Armatimonas rosea: one gene and its partners. The protein of the gene in region 2 interacts with the protein of the main gene of each other region in a pairwise test. Links are inferred from orthologs where the notes say so. Each region holds a gene or a part of one and is shown on either strand. Other genes may lie near its edges.

The links.
Region 1: the proteins of HNQ39_RS01475 (region 2) and HNQ39_RS18475 interact in binary tests that used the Escherichia coli proteins (3 or more experiments, as listed by UniProt). The link is inferred for Armatimonas rosea from one-to-one orthologs.
Region 3: the proteins of HNQ39_RS01475 (region 2) and HNQ39_RS14255 interact in binary tests that used the Escherichia coli proteins (3 or more experiments, as listed by UniProt). The link is inferred for Armatimonas rosea from one-to-one orthologs.

What each region holds. Positions count from the first base shown.
Region 1 is NZ_JACHGW010000003.1:748,823-754,880, reverse strand. Bases 1,243-5,309 are described here. They hold HNQ39_RS18475 (DNA polymerase III subunit alpha), read left to right. Parts: upstream 1,243-1,554; coding sequence 1,555-5,109; downstream 5,110-5,309. Other genes in these bases: HNQ39_RS18470 (restriction endonuclease), read left to right, coding at 5,118-5,309; HNQ39_RS18480 (hypothetical protein), read left to right, coding at 1,243-1,495. Also shown: HNQ39_RS18490 (hypothetical protein), read right to left, coding at 1-176; HNQ39_RS18485 (hypothetical protein), read right to left, coding at 280-639; more of HNQ39_RS18480, read left to right, coding at 716-1,242; more of HNQ39_RS18470, read left to right, coding at 5,310-6,026. UniProt on the Escherichia coli protein: DNA polymerase III is a complex, multichain enzyme responsible for most of the replicative synthesis in bacteria. This DNA polymerase also exhibits 3' to 5' exonuclease activity. The alpha chain is the DNA polymerase catalytic subunit.
Region 2 is NZ_JACHGW010000001.1:343,980-348,954, forward strand. The notes cover bases 1,005-3,988. They hold HNQ39_RS01475 (aminotransferase class I/II-fold pyridoxal phosphate-dependent enzyme), read left to right. Parts: upstream 1,005-1,911; coding sequence 1,912-3,066; downstream 3,067-3,988. Other genes in these bases: HNQ39_RS01465 (GNAT family N-acetyltransferase), read right to left, coding at 1,005-1,194; HNQ39_RS01470 (Lrp/AsnC family transcriptional regulator), read left to right, coding at 1,433-1,915; HNQ39_RS01480 (prenyltransferase/squalene oxidase repeat-containing protein), read right to left, coding at 3,061-3,988. Also shown: HNQ39_RS01460 (ATP-binding protein), read left to right, coding at 1-765; more of HNQ39_RS01465, read right to left, coding at 766-1,004; more of HNQ39_RS01480, read right to left, coding at 3,989-4,857; HNQ39_RS01485 (prenyltransferase/squalene oxidase repeat-containing protein), read right to left, coding at 4,854-4,975. UniProt on the Escherichia coli protein: Shows aminotransferase activity with methionine and histidine as substrates, and to a lesser extent also with phenylalanine.
Region 3 is NZ_JACHGW010000002.1:1,360,739-1,365,586, forward strand. The notes cover bases 864-3,720. They hold HNQ39_RS14255 (cytochrome c oxidase subunit I), read left to right. Parts: upstream 864-1,397; coding sequence 1,398-3,044; downstream 3,045-3,720. Other genes in these bases: coxB (cytochrome c oxidase subunit II), read left to right, coding at 864-1,296; HNQ39_RS14260 (cytochrome c oxidase subunit 3), read left to right, coding at 3,041-3,720. Also shown: HNQ39_RS14245 (SCO family protein), read left to right, coding at 1-216; more of coxB, read left to right, coding at 238-863; more of HNQ39_RS14260, read left to right, coding at 3,721-4,000; HNQ39_RS14265 (cytochrome C oxidase subunit IV family protein), read left to right, coding at 4,011-4,406; HNQ39_RS14270 (ThuA domain-containing protein), read left to right, coding at 4,464-4,848. UniProt on the Escherichia coli protein: Cytochrome bo(3) ubiquinol oxidase is the terminal enzyme in the aerobic respiratory chain of E.coli that predominates when cells are grown at high aeration.

The DNA of each region.
Region 1 (6,058 bases), on a different replicon or contig from region 2:
CGCCCGGTTGTCTCCGGCCAGACAATCGTAAAGCGTGCAGAGCCGCTCGCCGCCACGGTGGGAGAAGACGAACCCGCACTTCCGTGGGACAAAAGCCCCGCACCGCTACACCCCGCCAGCGTGAGTGCCACGAAGCTCCCCACAACAGCAACACTTTTCAATTTAAGAGGAAACATACTGCAATATACCAAAAAAATATCCTCCCGCTCGCCCCCAGCTTCCCTCAGAGCCTCTAGACTCTAGTGATACTAGGAGTTCGGGGGGGGGCTAGCCTGAGCTCTAAGCAAGTCGTTCCGGCTTTGTGGCAGTAAACTCTGCATACTGCTTCTGTAAGTCATCCTGTAGCTCCTCTAACCAGCTCCCAACCATCGCTCGATAGGGCGGAGAAATACGAAGCGTGTCCCAGCTCTGAACCAGCTCCTGAATGTTGGAAACCCCTTGCGCCGCGAGCTCCATCTTTATCTTGACCGGGATACCGTGAATGGTTATCAGCCGATTGAGCGGTGTCTTCATCAGCTTCTCCCGCACCCACTCCGCTTCCGAGAGCTCCCAAGCCCGGAGCTGATCAGGAGACGGCGGGAGAGGCTCTGCAGGCACAGAAGGAGCGGGCTTAAAGAGAGTGCTCAGCCAGCGTTTCATGTCCAGATTTTACCCAATCCGTGCACCCGCTTATTTGGCCCCATGCCTCTCTTAGGTACACTTCATTATCATTCACATGACAGAGCCTGATCCCTCACAGCCCCCCATCCCTCCCTGGAAAGCATATCCAGATACGTCACCCTACGACATTCACTGGCGCATGGGACCAGGCGAGTCCTACATCGGGATGTTTTGGGGCTGGCTTGGTCCCCAGTCGGACGAAGCCCGCTGGAACTACTTCCGCCAGCAGCTCCCCATCCCCCCCGAGTGGCTCCCGGTTGTCGCCGATGCGCTTACCGGAAGCGAGGACAACGAGGAGGTCTTCTGTCTCCAGCTCCCCGACTGCGACCGCGTCCTCGACGATCCCGCCAGCTTTCCAGGAGTCCGCCAGCTCACTACCTCGGGCCTCTGTGACTTTGCCGACTTCGCCACCTGGCTCCGCGCCAACACGCTCTACCACGACCAGATTAGCTCCTTTGAGCCCACCCTCTACGATTCGGTGCTGGAGGTTCTCCGTGCTTGGGAGGGGCCGATCACACACGTCTCCTTTACCTACAACCAGGAGGTCTCCCTCTCCGTGGAGTGCCACGCAGAGCCGAGTGCTCTCCCGCGCTTTACTCCCCTCACCGTGACCCTGCCCGGACATCCCTTTCGCGATGCCTTCTTAAGCTTCATGGGCGACACCGAAGTTCTTTTTACGCACTACATCGAGCTAGCTCGCCGCCTGCACCAGGAGAAAATCCTAGAGTCCGTCTTCGGAAATCCCGTCAAGGTCGTCTTCTACTCCCACGACAGCACCACACCGAACGATACTCTAACGGGCTTCGCAAATCCTCAATCGCCTCCGTCTCCCTAGGCCGATTTATCGGTCTTACCGCCCAGGGAAATCGCCGATTCGCCCGGTATAATGGCCGCATGTCCACCCCGTTTGTCCACCTCCACAACCACTCCGAGTTTTCCCTGCTAGATGGCGCTTCCAAGATCAAAGATATGGTCAAGTACGCCGTGGAGATGGAGATGCCCGCGCTCGCTCTCACCGACCATGGCGTGATGTACGGCGCGTTTGAGTTCTACACGGCGGCGCGTGCAGCGGGAATCAAGCCGCTGGTGGGCAGTGAGCTCTATGTCGCGACCCGGGGGCGCAAGGACCGCGATCCTAAGAAAGACGGCAACCACCACCTGGTGGCACTGGCCAAGAACGAGACTGGCTACAAGAACCTGATGAAGCTCGTGACGCTGGCATCGCTGGAGGGGTTTTACTACAAGCCGCGCGTGGACAAAGAGCTGCTTGCTGAGTACAGCGAGGGGCTGATTATCTGCTCGGCGTGTATGGGCGGCGAGCTGGCGCAGGCGGTGATGAAGCAGGGCTACGAAGAGGCCAAGAGCGTCGCGGCGTGGTACCGGGAGGTCTTCAAGGATGACTTTTACTTAGAGGTTCAGGGGCACCATGCGACCGGGCAGTGGGATGTCAATGAGCAGGTCAAGCGCATTAGCCGCGAGATGGGCATCAAGATGGTGGCGACCAACGACAGCCACTACCTGCGCGCCGAGGACGCCGACCCGCACGATGTGCTGATCTGCATCCAGACCGGCACCACGGTGAATGACCCCAAGCGCATGCGCTACGAGCCGCGCGAGTTTTACTTAAAGACCTACGCCGAGATGATGGGCGAGTTCGAGCACTTCGCCCCGGATGCGATTGAGAACACGCTAGAGATCGCGGAGAAGGTCAACCTGGAGATCGAGGTTGGGCGCGCCCCGATGCCGGTCGTGGGCGTGGATCCTGGCAGCGATGCCCAGACCACGATGACCCGCATGTGCTGGGAGGGGCTGGAGCGCCGCCTGCCCAAGCACGAGCTGGAGCACAAGGAGCGCCTGAGCTACGAGCTGGACATTATCGAGAAGACCGGCTTTGCCCAGTACTTCCTGATTGTCCGGGATATCGCCCAGCACGCCCGCACGAGCGGCATCTTCTTTGGGGTCCGTGGCTCGGCGGCGGGCTCGCTGGCGTCGTACTGTTTAGGGATTACCGACCTCGACCCCGTGGAGTACAACCTGACCTTCGAGCGCTTCCTCAACCCCGAGCGCGTGACCATGCCCGATATCGACATGGACTTCGAGGACACGCGCCGCGCCGAGGTGATCGAGCATGTCACCAAGCAGTACGGCAAGGACAACGTCAGCTACATCACCACCTTTGGAACGCTGGGCGCCAAGGCCGCTCTGCGCGATGCAGGGCGCGCGCTGGCGATGCCCCTGCCCGATGTGGACCGGATCGCGCGCATGATCCCCGCCCTGCCACTGGGAATCTCCATCAAGCGGGCCATGTACGGCTGGGAGGAGAAGGACTACCCCGGCAACCCCGAGATGGTCGCGGCCTACGAGAACGAGGAGCTGGCACGCAAGCTGATCGACACCGCCCAGCGGATCGAGGGCATCACCCGCAACGAGTCGGTCCACGCCGCAGGAGTCATGATCGCCGACAGGCCGCTGGTGGAGTACACGCCGCTACGCAAGCTCAACGACGGCTCCCTAGCGACCCAGTACCCGCACAGCTCGCTGGAGGCGATCGGGCTACTGAAGATGGACTTCCTCGGGCTCATCAACCTCTCGATTCTGGGGCGCGCGGTCAAGCTGATCAAAGAGACCCGCGGCGAGACGGTCGATGTCTGGGATATCCCCCTAAACTACGACGATCCCCGGGCACAGAAGGCCTACGACATGCTGGGGCGCGGCGAGACGACCGGGGTCTTTCAGCTGGAGTCGGCGGGGATGCGCAAGTACGTGGTCGAGCTCAAGCCCAACTCGGTCAAGGAGCTCGCCGCGATGGTGGCGCTCTACCGCCCCGGCCCGCTGGCCCACATCCCGCGCTTTATCCAGTCCAAGTTCGACCCCACCAAGATCGAGTATGAGCACCCGCTCCTAGAGCCGATCCTCAAAGAGACCTACGGGGTGATTGTCTACCAGGACCAGGTTCTGAAGATTGTCCAAGCCGTGGGCGGGCTGACCCTGGGCCAAGCCGACCTGCTACGCCGCGCCATGGGGAAAAAGCAAAAGGCCTACATGGACAAGCAGAAGGGCATCTTCATGGAGGGGGCCAAGGAGCGCGGGGTGAGCGCCAAGTCCGCGGAGAAGATCTTCGCCGATATCGAGCCCTTCGCCGGCTACGCCTTCAACGGTGCCCACGCCGCCTGCTACGCGATGGTGGCCTACCAGACCGCCTACATGAAGGCCAACTACACCGCCGAGTACCTCGCGGCGCTGATGGCGGCCTATGTCGAAAAGACCGACAAAGTCGTCAATACGCTGGAGGAGTGCGACCGCCTCGGGATCGAGATTCTCCCCCCCGATGTCAATGAGTCCGAGGCCGACTTCACCGTCAGCGAGCCCACCGACACGAAGAAGTACGAGGGCGCGATCCGCTTTGGGCTGCTGGCGATCAAGAATGTGGGCAAGGCCCCTATCGAGACCATCCTGGCGGCCCGTGCCAAGGGCGGCAAGTTCCACAGCCTCCCCGACTTCTGCACGCGGGTCTTTGCCGAGGGCCTGACCTCCAAGTCCGTGATCGAGATGCTGATCAAGGCGGGGACCTTCAAGAGTATCCACCCCAACCGGCGCGCCTTGATGGAGACCCTCGACGATGCCGTGGCCGCGGCGGCTCGTGGTGCAAAAGACGCCAAGGCCGGCCTGATCTCGCTCTGGGGCGATGATGCTGGGGAGGATGCGGCGGCGGTGGAGTCGGTGCAGCCCTTGCCCAATGTCCCGGACCACCCGCGCGGGGTCTGGCTGGGCTGGGAGAAGGAGCTGCTGGGCCTCTACCTTACCGAGCACCCCGTCAAGCCCTTCGAGCCCGAGCTGCGCCGCAAGTGGCGTGCCTGGCGCGCCGACCAGATCAGCGAGAGCACGCCCAACCAGCAGGTGACGGTCGGGGGGATGATCACGGAGGTGCGCACCAAGTACACCAAGACCGGTAGCGCGATGCTCTTTGTGACCCTGGAAGACACCAGCGGCTCCCTCAGCGTGACGCTCTTCCCCAAGTGCGCCGCCGAGTGGGGCAAGTACTGCATCGTCAACTCTGTGGTCGCCATTATCGGTCGCGCCCAGCACCGGGAGCGCATCCTGAAGTCTGAGGCGGCGGAAGAAGGTGGAGAGCCCGCCGCCGCGGATAAAAATGTCCAGGTCGAGCTGATCGCCGATAAGGTGGAGCGCATTGTCGAGAACGCCATGGCCGCCGACGCCCGCCCGCGCACGGTGCACGTCCGTATCGACGGCAGCAACCGCACCCTGCTCGGGATGGTGAAAGAGATGTTCGGCAGCAAAGAAGGCGGCTCCCCTCTCGTTGTCCACGCCGAGACAGGCAGCGGCGAGTACCTCATCAAGACCCCCATCCTCGTGGACCCCGACGAAGGCCTGATCGAGCAAGTCCGGCGCATGCTAGGAGGCGGCCACCAGAAAGCCTGGGTGGAGTAAAATACGCTATGCCTGTCCCAGATTACCAGACGTTCATGCTGCCACTCCTGAAATGCGTCGCTACTGCTCCAAAGCCTTTGAAAGTAGTTTGCGACGAGCTGGCCCAAGAATTTAAGCTCACCCCCTCCGATAAAGCAGAGACAATCCCAAGCGGCATAGCAACCTACGTCAGCAGAATAGGGTGGGCAAAGTCCTACTTAAAACAAGCGGGATTGATTGAATCACCAAGTAAAGGTATGGTGAAAATTACTGCCCAGGGTCAGAAAGTTCTAACGGATCCACCTGCCAAGATCGATGGGAAGTTTTTAGATCAATTCCCCGAGTTTGTCGCCTTCAAGAATAAAACTAAAGCCAAAACACCAGCAGCAACCGCTGCCCCGACACTCCCACTAGAAACTCCTGAAGAGACCCTCCAGCGCATTTGGGTGGAGGTAAATGAGAAGCTCGCCTCGGATATTCTCGATAAAGTGAAGCAGATGCCTCCTGCCTTTTTTGAGCGCCTTGTCGTGGATTTGATGCTGGCTATGGGTTACGGTGGCTCCCGTGAGGATGCAGGAAAAACGGTAGGAAAAAGCGGCGATGGTGGGATAGACGGAATCATCAACGAAGATCGTCTAGGGCTTGATATTATCTACCTACAGGCAAAACGCTGGAAGGAGAATGTCGGAAGTCCAGCGGTTCAAGGATTCATTGGAAGCCTGGTCAACAACGGAGCAAATAAAGGCGTCCTTCTCACGACTTCGGCATTCACCGAGGATGCACAAAAAGCGGCGAAGAAGAATCCTCAGTACAAAGTCATCTTGATTGATGGTAAGCGCCTCGCATCGCTGATGATCGAGTACAACCTTGGCGTGGGCATTCAAGAGACCTACATCGTTAAACGGATCGACCAAGACTACTTCGAGCAACCCGAGTAAGCACAGCGATCAAGTAGAGGAAGTATTCCAAC
Region 2 (4,975 bases):
TTTGTGGAGAGCAGTGCGCCGCTACGCCCCGGCGAGACCGCGACCTACTTCCGGTTCTGGATGGCGGCCGATACCTACCACACGGTCTCGCCCGTGCAGAGCCTGGTGATGGTCAATACGGTCCGGCACTACCTGGTCACCCCGCGCCTGGCCTACAGCTTCTTCCCCATCCGCGACCCCGCACGCTGGGAGCCGGTCTTTGCCTACGCCGAGGCCAAGCGCTGCCCGCCCGCCGAATCCGCCGCCGATGGCTTCCCGCTCGGTGTCTTCACCCACGACTGGCGTGTCCAGCCGCCCGCCGAGTGGCTGCGTGTGCTCGGGGAGAAAGAAGTGGCGGGGAGCACCACCCAGACTCGCCCCACCCCGGCGGAGACCTACCTCGTGCTGAGCCGCCCCGCCTTCGAGGGCGCCCTACGAGACGCGCTCAAGCACCTGGACCGGCTAGAGACCCTGGCACAGAGCCCACTCCTGCGCTCACGAGTTGTCGCAGAGCGGACACGGGGAAGTGAGGCCTCTCCTCAAGAGCGGGCCTCCGTACTCCAGAGCCTGATCCGTGAGACCGCGACCGGGCTCCAAGGTCACCCCAAGCGCGAGCGCGCCTACCGGGCCCTGCTCCACACCTATGTCCGCCCCGCGCCCACCCAAGAGAAGGCCGCCGAGCTGCTCGACCTGCCCTTTAGCACCTACCGCCGCCACCTTGCGGAGGGAATCGCGCTCCTCACCGAGACCCTCTGGCTCCAGGAGCTCGGGGAGGCGCTGAAGTAGCTAGCGCGTGTAGATATCGGAGAACTTGCGGGTCATCCAGCGGCCCGTCAGCTCGACCTCGAAGCCGAACTTCTCGTAGAGCGTGTGGGCATCCTTGGTGACCAGCCCCCAGCGCCGACAGCCGAGCGGGAGCAAGTAGGCCTCGATCTCGCTCATCAGCTGCTTGCCCAGGCCCCGCCCCTGAAACGCGGGGAGAATAAAGACATCGCAGAGATAGGCAAAGGTCGCGTGGTCGGTGATGAGCCGGGCAAAGCCCACTTGCTCCCCCGTGCCGTCGGCGTAGACCCCAAAGCACACGGAGTTCTCGATCGCGCGCCGCTGTAGCTCCTCAGAGATCCCCTGCGCCCAGTACGACTCTTGGGTGAGGTAGGCGTAGATCACGGCGAAGTCGAGGCGCGCTCGGTCGGTGCTGATCGTGAAGGTCATCATAGTATTTTCTATAATACCGCTAGGAATACAGGGTTAGAGCGGCAAATTTCGTGTGATATACTGCCTACCAGTGAAGTGTTTTGGACTAGCTCTGGCATCGGCTACCCAGGCTGCGGCGGCTCCGGCTGCTGTGGCCGTGGCGTGATGCTGGGTTTTGTCTGAAGCACTTTAAAACGAGAGACTTCTTTTTAGACCGGCCCACGCAAGTGAGCCGGTCTTTTTTCGTTTAGAGGAACCTATGGACCTGGAAGTGTTGCGGATTCTGGAGAAGGACGCTCGCCTGAGCGCGGCGCAGCTGGCGGCGATGACGGGCAAGAGCGAGGCGGAGGTCGCGGCCACGGTGGCAGCGGCGGAGAAGGCGGGCGTGATTCGCTCGTACCGGACGCGGATCGACTGGGAGAAGGCGGGCGCGGGCCGGGTCTATGCCTTTATCGATGTTGCGGCGCAGCCTGAGCGCGGCACGGGCTACGACCGCATTGCGGAGCGAATCTACCGCTACCCCGAGGTGCACAGTGTCTACCTGGTCTCCGGCTCGCAAGATCTAAGAGTGGTGGTTGAGGGCAAGACGATGCAGGAAGTCGCGAATTTCGTGGCGGAGAAGCTGGCGACCATCGACGGTGTCCGGGGGACGGCGACCCACTTTCTGCTGAAGAAGTACAAGGACGACGGCGATATCTTTGGGGAGACGCCCACCGATGAGAGACTGGCGGTGACTCCATGAAATCCCTCTCGCATATTGTCGGAAGCACCCCGGCATCGGGGATTCGCCGCTTCTTTGACCTGGTGGCGGAGCTCGACGATGTGATCTCGCTGGGCGTGGGCGAGCCGGACTATGTCACTCCCTGGCGCATCCGCGAGGCGGCGATCTACTCGCTGGAGAAGGGCCGCACGACCTACACGAGCAACTACGGCCTGCTGGAGCTGCGCGAAGCTATCGTCGCCAAGCACATCGAGCGCTACGGCACGGGCTGGAACCCGCGCACCGAGGTGCTGGTGACGGTCGGGGTCTCGGAGGCGCTGGACACGGCCTTTCGCGCGATCCTCAACCCCGGCGACGAAGTCCTGATCCCTGAGCCGTGCTATGTTAGCTACGCCCCCTGTGTCGCGTTTGCCGGCGGCGTTCCCGTGCCCGTCCCCACCCGGGCCAGCGCGGACTTTGCCACCCACCCGGAGGCGATCGCGGAGCGGATCACGGAGAAGACCAAGGCGATCCTGCTCTCGTACCCGACCAACCCGACCGGTGCTGTGATGAGCCGGGAGGGGCTCCAGAAGGTGGTGGACATGGCGGTCGAGCACGATCTCTACATCCTCAGCGATGAGATCTACGACCGGCTTTGCTACGACACGGAGCATGTCTCGGTGCCCGCGCTTGCTGGCGCAAAAGACCGGACCATTCTCCTCAATGGCTTCTCCAAGGCCTACGCCATGACCGGCTGGCGGATCGGCTACGCCTGCGCGCCCGCGCCGATCATCGAGATGATGATGAAGATCCACCAGTACACCATGCTCTGCGCCCCGATCACCGCGCAGATCGCCGCGCTGGAGGCCCTCAAGAACGCGGAGCAAGACGCCGCCGAGATGGTCGCCGACTACGACCGCCGCCGTCGTCTTTTCGTCAGGGGCCTCAATGAGCTGGGGCTGGAGTGCCGCATGCCTGGCGGGGCGTTCTATGCCTTCCCGAGCATCGAAAAAACGGGCCTCTCGTCCGAGGAGTTCGCCGAGCGCCTGCTAAAAGAGGAGCGCGTCTTGGTGGTCCCTGGCGATGTCTTCGGCGAGGGCGGCATTGGCCACGTGCGCTGCTGCTACGCCACGGCGACCAACAAGCTCACCGAGGCGCTGGAGCGCATGGGGCGGTTCCTCAGCAAGTTATAGCTCGGTTCCCGCTGTCGCTCCAGCGCTGAAGAGAAGGGGATAGAGCCTCTCAAAGTACCAGAGATTGGCAAAGTAGAACCCGATAGGAGCGGGAGTGTGGTGGTGGCCTTCCTGCAGGTGCTTTCGTACCCACTCCCGACCTTGCGCAAGTGCCGTGTCGAGCGCGCTCGATTCCCCCGTGGCCCGTCGTGCTTGCGCGAGGGCTTGCAGGGCAAGTCCCGTTTCTTCGAGGGAGGGTCCGACTCCCTGGTCGCCTCCCCACCCTCCATTGGGGCTCTGTGCCTTGAGGAGCCAGGTGAGCCCTCTCTCTCTGCAGCCCTGTGCGGGCGTCGAGCTCTCCGGGAGGGAGTACAGGGCGAGGAGCACCCGCGCGGTGCCGTAGGTGGGGTTCTCATCGTGCGGGGCGGCGTGGTTGCCAAACCAGAGCGGGACCCAGGAGCCATCGGGGCGCTGCTGGCGGGCAAGATAGACCAGTGCCTTCTTGGTGGCCTGGTCGATACGCTGCGGGAGTGGCGTCGGAACCTGCTCTCGCCAGGTGCTCCAGGCGAGGAGGGCGTGGGCCGTGAGATCGGCGCCGCTTCTGTCAAAGGGCAGAGCGCCCCAGCCACGGCAGAAGGTCGGCATCCCGCCGTCGCGGTTCTGGAGCTCAAGAAGCCACGTGACCCCGAGCTGCGCGGCAGCGGCCACACCAGGAGCCTCCGGGCCAAGCCGGTGCAGGGCGATCAGCGCCCCCGCGGTATCGTCGGCATCGGGCACCCCGCCGGGCAGGTCGGTCCAGGCCCAGCCACCGGGCGCGGCGTGGGTGTAGGGATGCTCCACTCTGTACTGCTGGTTGAGCAGCCAGGTGCGGAGCGTGTCTTTCTCGTCGGTTGTGAGGGGGAGGGGGCCGCTTGCCGAGAGCGCATTGATGGCCAGAGTCGTCACCCAGGTCGCAAGGTTTGTGTCGATGGGCCAGCTCCCATCCGGGCGGGCGGAGCGCACGAGGAAATCAAGCCCGGCGGCAACCACCGGGGAGTCGCGCTTGCCCGAGGCAATGAGGCTCATCGTCACGAAGCTGGTGAGGGGGGCCGCTTCGAGAAAACCCCCGCCCTCGGGCTGGATGGCTTGCAGGAGGGCAAGGGTCTTGGGGCGGGCCCGCTCGCGCAGGGCACGTAGGATGGGGTTGCCAGTCGGGTGGAGGTGGTGGCCGACCTGCCCGATTGCGATCAGCGCCGGGAGGGCGTAGCTGACAACCGGGAGCTGGAGCCACTGGAACCAGGTGTGTGGCAGTGCGGCCAGCTCGAAGGGCAGGCGAGGGATCACGCGCCAGGCCGCTTCGCCGTCGCCAAGCCGGCCTGCCAGAGCGCACATGGTCAAGATCGGCACCGAAAACGTCCGGTCTTTGCCGTAGCGCGCCGCAATCGTGGCCGCGAGGTGCTCGGGGGTGAGGGCGCCCGCCGCGTTTTTCAGCCAGGCTTCTGCGGCGGTGATTACGGGGCTTGCCTCGGGCTGGAAGAACGAGAGTGCGGCCCAGCAGAGGGTGGTCGTGCTGATATTGCTGGGGCTGCGGGTCGTGTCGCCCCAGCCGCCATCGGGGTTTTGTGTCTCGGTCAGCCAGCGCGCGCCGCTGTCGACCAAGGGCGCGAGCTTTTCCCGCTCTGCGCTCGGGAGCGTGGGGTGGTGCTTGAGATAGAGCGCCAGCGTGAAGCTCGATGTTGCCGTGGAGAGGGCGCTACTGGAGAGGCACCCTATCCAGTGGCCGGTGTCGTTGCGCTCCGCGAGGAGCAGCTCCTGAGCGGTGGGCGCGCTCATACGCTCAGGTGCCCCAGCGAGAGTAGGCCGTAGTAGGTGTACTCACAGTCCGGGAGATCGTCGGTCCAGCTCCCGAAGAAGGCACCCCGGCTGGTCCAGAGCGTGTCGAGAAAGTCCA
Region 3 (4,848 bases), on a different replicon or contig from region 2:
GCGGAGAAGGTTTTGCTGTTTTGCTACCACTACGATCCGCAGCGCAATACCTACGGGCTCGCTGCGTTTCGCTTGACCCAGGTACTGGGCGTGGTGACAATTCTGGCACTTGGCTCGTTTATGATCATTAACTTCCGGCGCGAGGCCCGGGAACAACAGTTAACCCGAACTTCGGGAGGAGACGTCGTGAACAAGACGTCTGACAGAGAGGCTTGATTACCAATGGGTGAAATGCCTATGCGGGCTCCGGCAGCATCGGAGTTCGCAAATAATGTGGATGCGCTCTATTTTGCGCTTGTCGCGCTGACCGTCGTCTCGACAGTCCTCGTGCTGGCGTTGCTGATCTTCTTAGTAGCGCGGTACCAACGTGGAAACAATGTAGACCGCTCCAATCCTGTGGACCACCACACGGGCCTTGAGATGGCTTGGACCCTCCCTGCGCTCGTTCTGGGACTGGGGATCTTTGTCTGGTCCGCGAAGCTCTTTGGTGAGGTCTACCAGCCGCCAAAGAATGCCAAGGAGATCTTCATCATTGGCAAGCAGTGGATGTGGCACATGCAGCACGCCAATGGGATTCGGGAGAACAACGAGCTCCATATCCCGGTGGACGAGCCGGTCAAGTTCACCATGATCTCCCAGGATGTCATTCACGCCTTCTATGTCCCAGAGTTTCGCATGCAGCGCCAGGTGCAGCCCGGGGAGTACACCCAGATGTGGGTCAAGCCGACCCGTGTGGGCAAGTACCATATCTACTGCAACATGTACTGTGGCACGCAGCACTCCGAGATGGGGGGCTGGGTCTATGTCATGAGCCGCCCTGACTACGATAAGTGGGTTGCCAGTGGGGGAGTACGTGCGGTGAGCCCAGGGGGGATCGAGGCCAAGCGTGGGGCACTCTCCCTTGCACAGCAGGGCAAGGCTCTCTACGAGAAGTACCAGTGTGTTGGCTGTCATGGTGGCTCTAACTCAGACGCGACCCGCCGTGGTCCCTCCCTTGCGGGGATCTTTGGCAAGAGCCGCCAGCTTGTGGGAGGGAAGGTGGTTACCGCCGACGATGCCTACCTGCGAAATGCCATTCTCTACCCGAATGAGTTTGCGCTGGCAGGCTGGCCCCAGGGGATGCCTCCTTACAAGGGGGTTCTATCTGAAGCGGATGTCCTCGCGGTCAATGCCTATATTAAGACAATTGGAACGAAGGACGAGCCCGATGCGGGCCATCCGGCGCAGGAATCGATTCCTGCGGACACGGATAACCAGCAGTTCCGTTACATGTACGGAGGAGAACAGTACAAATGAGCGTGAGTACTTTGGATAGTCACGATGTCCCTGTGGCATCACACGGTCATGCCCGCGCCGCTCACGGAGAGAGTCCCTACGGAGTTGATAACGAAAACTACATCAACACCGACCACTCGATCAAGTCCTGGTTGCTGACAGTTGACCACAAGCGCATCGCGCTCTTGTATCTCTTCTCCGTCTCCGCCTTCTTCCTTCTGGGAGGGCTTGCAGCGGGCCTAGTGCGCTTTGAGCTCACCGCGCCCAAGGGACAGATCCTCTCCAGTGAGGCCTACAACCGAGTGTTCTCGGCCCACGGCATCATCATGGTGTTCCTGTTCCTGATCCCGGCGATCCCGGCGATCTTGGGGAACTTTGCGCTCCCGCTGATGATTGGTGCCCGTGACCTTGCCTTTCCGCGGCTAAACCTTATCTCCTGGTATGTCTACATGACCGGAGGGACGTTTATCCTGATCTCCCTTTTCTCTGGAGGAGTCGATACCGGGTGGACCTTCTACACGCCTTACTCTAGTATCTACGCGAATGGAAATGTCGCGCTGTGTCTGCTAGGCGTCTTCTTTGGAGGGTTCTCGTCGATCTTCACCGGGCTGAACTTTATCGTCACGGTCCACAAGATGCGCGCCGCGGGCATGACCTGGTTCCGTCTGCCGCTGTTTGTCTGGGCGATGTATGCAACGTCGGTGATCATCATGCTGGGGACGCCGGTTGTGGCGGTGACCCTTCTGATGGTTCTGGTGGAGCGCACCCTCGGGTTTGGCCTCTTCTCCCCGGAGCTGGGCGGCGACCCGGTGCTCTTCCAGCACATGTTCTGGTTCTACTCGCACCCCGCGGTCTACATCATGATGCTTCCCGCGCTGGGAATCACCAATGAGATCATCGCGGCCAACTGTAAGAAGCGCATCTTTGGCTACGAGTTTGTGGCGATGTCTTCCCTTGCGATTGCCGCCTTTGGCTTCGTGGTCTGGGGCCACCACATGTTCGCGACCGCTCAGTCGATGTACTCGAGCATGGTGTTCTCGATTATCTCGTTCCTCGTGGCGGTGCCCTCGGCGATCAAGGTCTTTAACTGGATCGCGACCATCTTCAAGGGGAGTGTCGAGCTCTCCAGCCACATGCTCTTTGCGCTGGGCTTTATCGGTCTCTTCGTGGTGGGTGGACTCACGGGCCTGTTCCTGTCGTCCCTTGCCACGGACGTCCACCTCACGGCAACGTACTTTGTGGTGGCACACTTCCACTATGTCATGGTGGGAGGAGCCCTGATGGGCTTCATGGGAGGGCTACACTACTGGTGGCCCAAGATCACGGGGCGCCTCTACCCCGAGTTCCCCGCAAAGCTCTCGGCGATTATCACCTTTGTTGGCTTCAACATGACCTTCTTCCCGCAGTTTATTGTGGGCTACCTGGGCATGCCCCGCCGCTATCACTTCTACGCTCCTGAGTATCAGATCTGGCACATTGCCTCGACAGCAGGCTCTACGGTGCTTGGTGTTGGGTTTGCCCTCCCTGTCTGCTACTTGCTGTGGTCGTGGTTCAAGGGCCCCAAGGCACTCGCGAACCCCTGGGGAGCTGTCGGGTTGGAGTGGACTATTCCCTCACCGCCTGTGACCCACAACTTCCTGGTAGCGCCCGTCGTCACCTGGGAGGCGTATGAGTACACGGGTGAGCATCCTGCACACGACGTTCTGGATCATGCTCATGACCACGATCACGAGACGGTCGCACCCGTTCGAGAGGAAACCCACGTATGAGTCTCCACGCTCTAGAGCCCGGCGCGGGTGCTGAGCACGCCCACGGTGCTGGTCAGCGCGTCTCGATGCAGTACGAGAACATCGACCAGCAAAACGAGAGCTACCTGGTTGGGATGTGGTCATTCCTGGTCACGGAGATCATGTTCTTTGGGGGGCTGTTCCTTGCCTACGCGCTCTACCGGGTGATGTACTTCAACACCTACCTGGAGGCGCATCAGTTCCTGCTCCAGTACGGCTGGTTCGGGATGCACAATGGCTTCCCTTGGCTGGGGACGATCAACACCACGGTCCTGCTGACCAGCTCACTCTTTATGGTGCTCGCGGTCTACAATGCTCAGATCGGGCAGCGGATCAAGACTATCCTTTGGCTGTTGACGGTGGTAGGTTGTGCATTTGGCTTTATGGTGGTCAAGTACTTCGAGTACACCAATAAGCTCCATGAAGGCCTCTATCCGGACCGGAACTTCAACTACGCACGCGCTCTCTACATCCTCAAGACCGAACATGCTGCCGGGCACGAGGGCCATGAGAATCCTCGGGCAAACGAGGCCTGGACAGCGATGAAGGCGGCGGAGAAGGCGGGGGCAAAGCTAACCGAAGAGGGGCTCGAGATCCCAGCGACTCAGACGGCGCAGGTCGCGGGGGGGATCAACCAGAGCCTCACCGAGGTTCCAAAGGACACAATCGCCTTCTCGGTCCCGGATGCTTCCTACAGTAAGTACCTCTCTGAGGCGAACCATGCTCGCCTGTTCATGAGTATCTACTTCTCCATGACCGGGCTACACGGAATCCACGTCTCCCTGGGAATCTTAATGATGGGCCTCTTGATTCTCTTCTATGGAATCAAGCATCCCTGTGTCGATGACTACATGCCGCTGGAAATGATTGGCTTGTACTGGCACTTTGTTGACATCGTGTGGATCTTCCTGTTCCCGCTGATGTACCTGATCTCGTAAAGGAAAGACGATGGCAGATATAACACACGGACACGATAGCCACGGTCATGGGCGGGTACACCCGGCGGTCGAGGTTATCGATCACCCAAAGCCGCTTCTCTACTGGCAGACCTATGCAGGACTCTTTGTGCTGCTCATTGTGACGGTCTTGCTCTACTACATCGACCTGAGCGCGGCGATGAAGTGGGTAGGGTGGAACTTTGTCGTGGCCATGATTGTGGCGAGCATCAAGGCCTACCTGGTCGTGCGCAACTTCATGAACGTCAAGGGAAGCACCAAGCTGACCTTCCTTTGGGCAGTGCTTGGCTTTGTCTGGCTGATGCTCATGGCGGGAATCTTTATCGACTACCGGAGCCGTCCCGTACAAGGTGGCTGGGAGCCCCAGTTCGCCGGTCGAATGCGCTAACTTGGTTTTGGAGCCCGGCACGAAGGTGCCGGGCTTTTTGTTTTGGAGAGAACGACAATGATTGTAACGGTTTGGGGGGAGAACCTCCACGAGCAACAGCATGAGGCGGTGCAAAAGGTCTATCCTAACGGTATGCACAACGCCATCGCCGAGGGGCTACGAGAGCTCCTTGGGGAAGCCGCTACGGTGCGTACCGCGACCCTGGATCAGCCGGAGCATGGCCTGACCGATGAGATCTTGGCTAGCACCGATGTCCTGACCTGGTGGGGGCACATGGGCCATGACAAGGTAGACGATGCCGTTGTCACTAAGGTCCACCAGCGCGTGCTGGAGGGGATGGGGCTGATTGTCCTGCACTCGGGGCACTTCTCCAAGATCTTCCGCAAGCTCATGGGAACTACCTGCGGGCTGATCTGGCGTGACGACGATGTTGAGCGTGTCT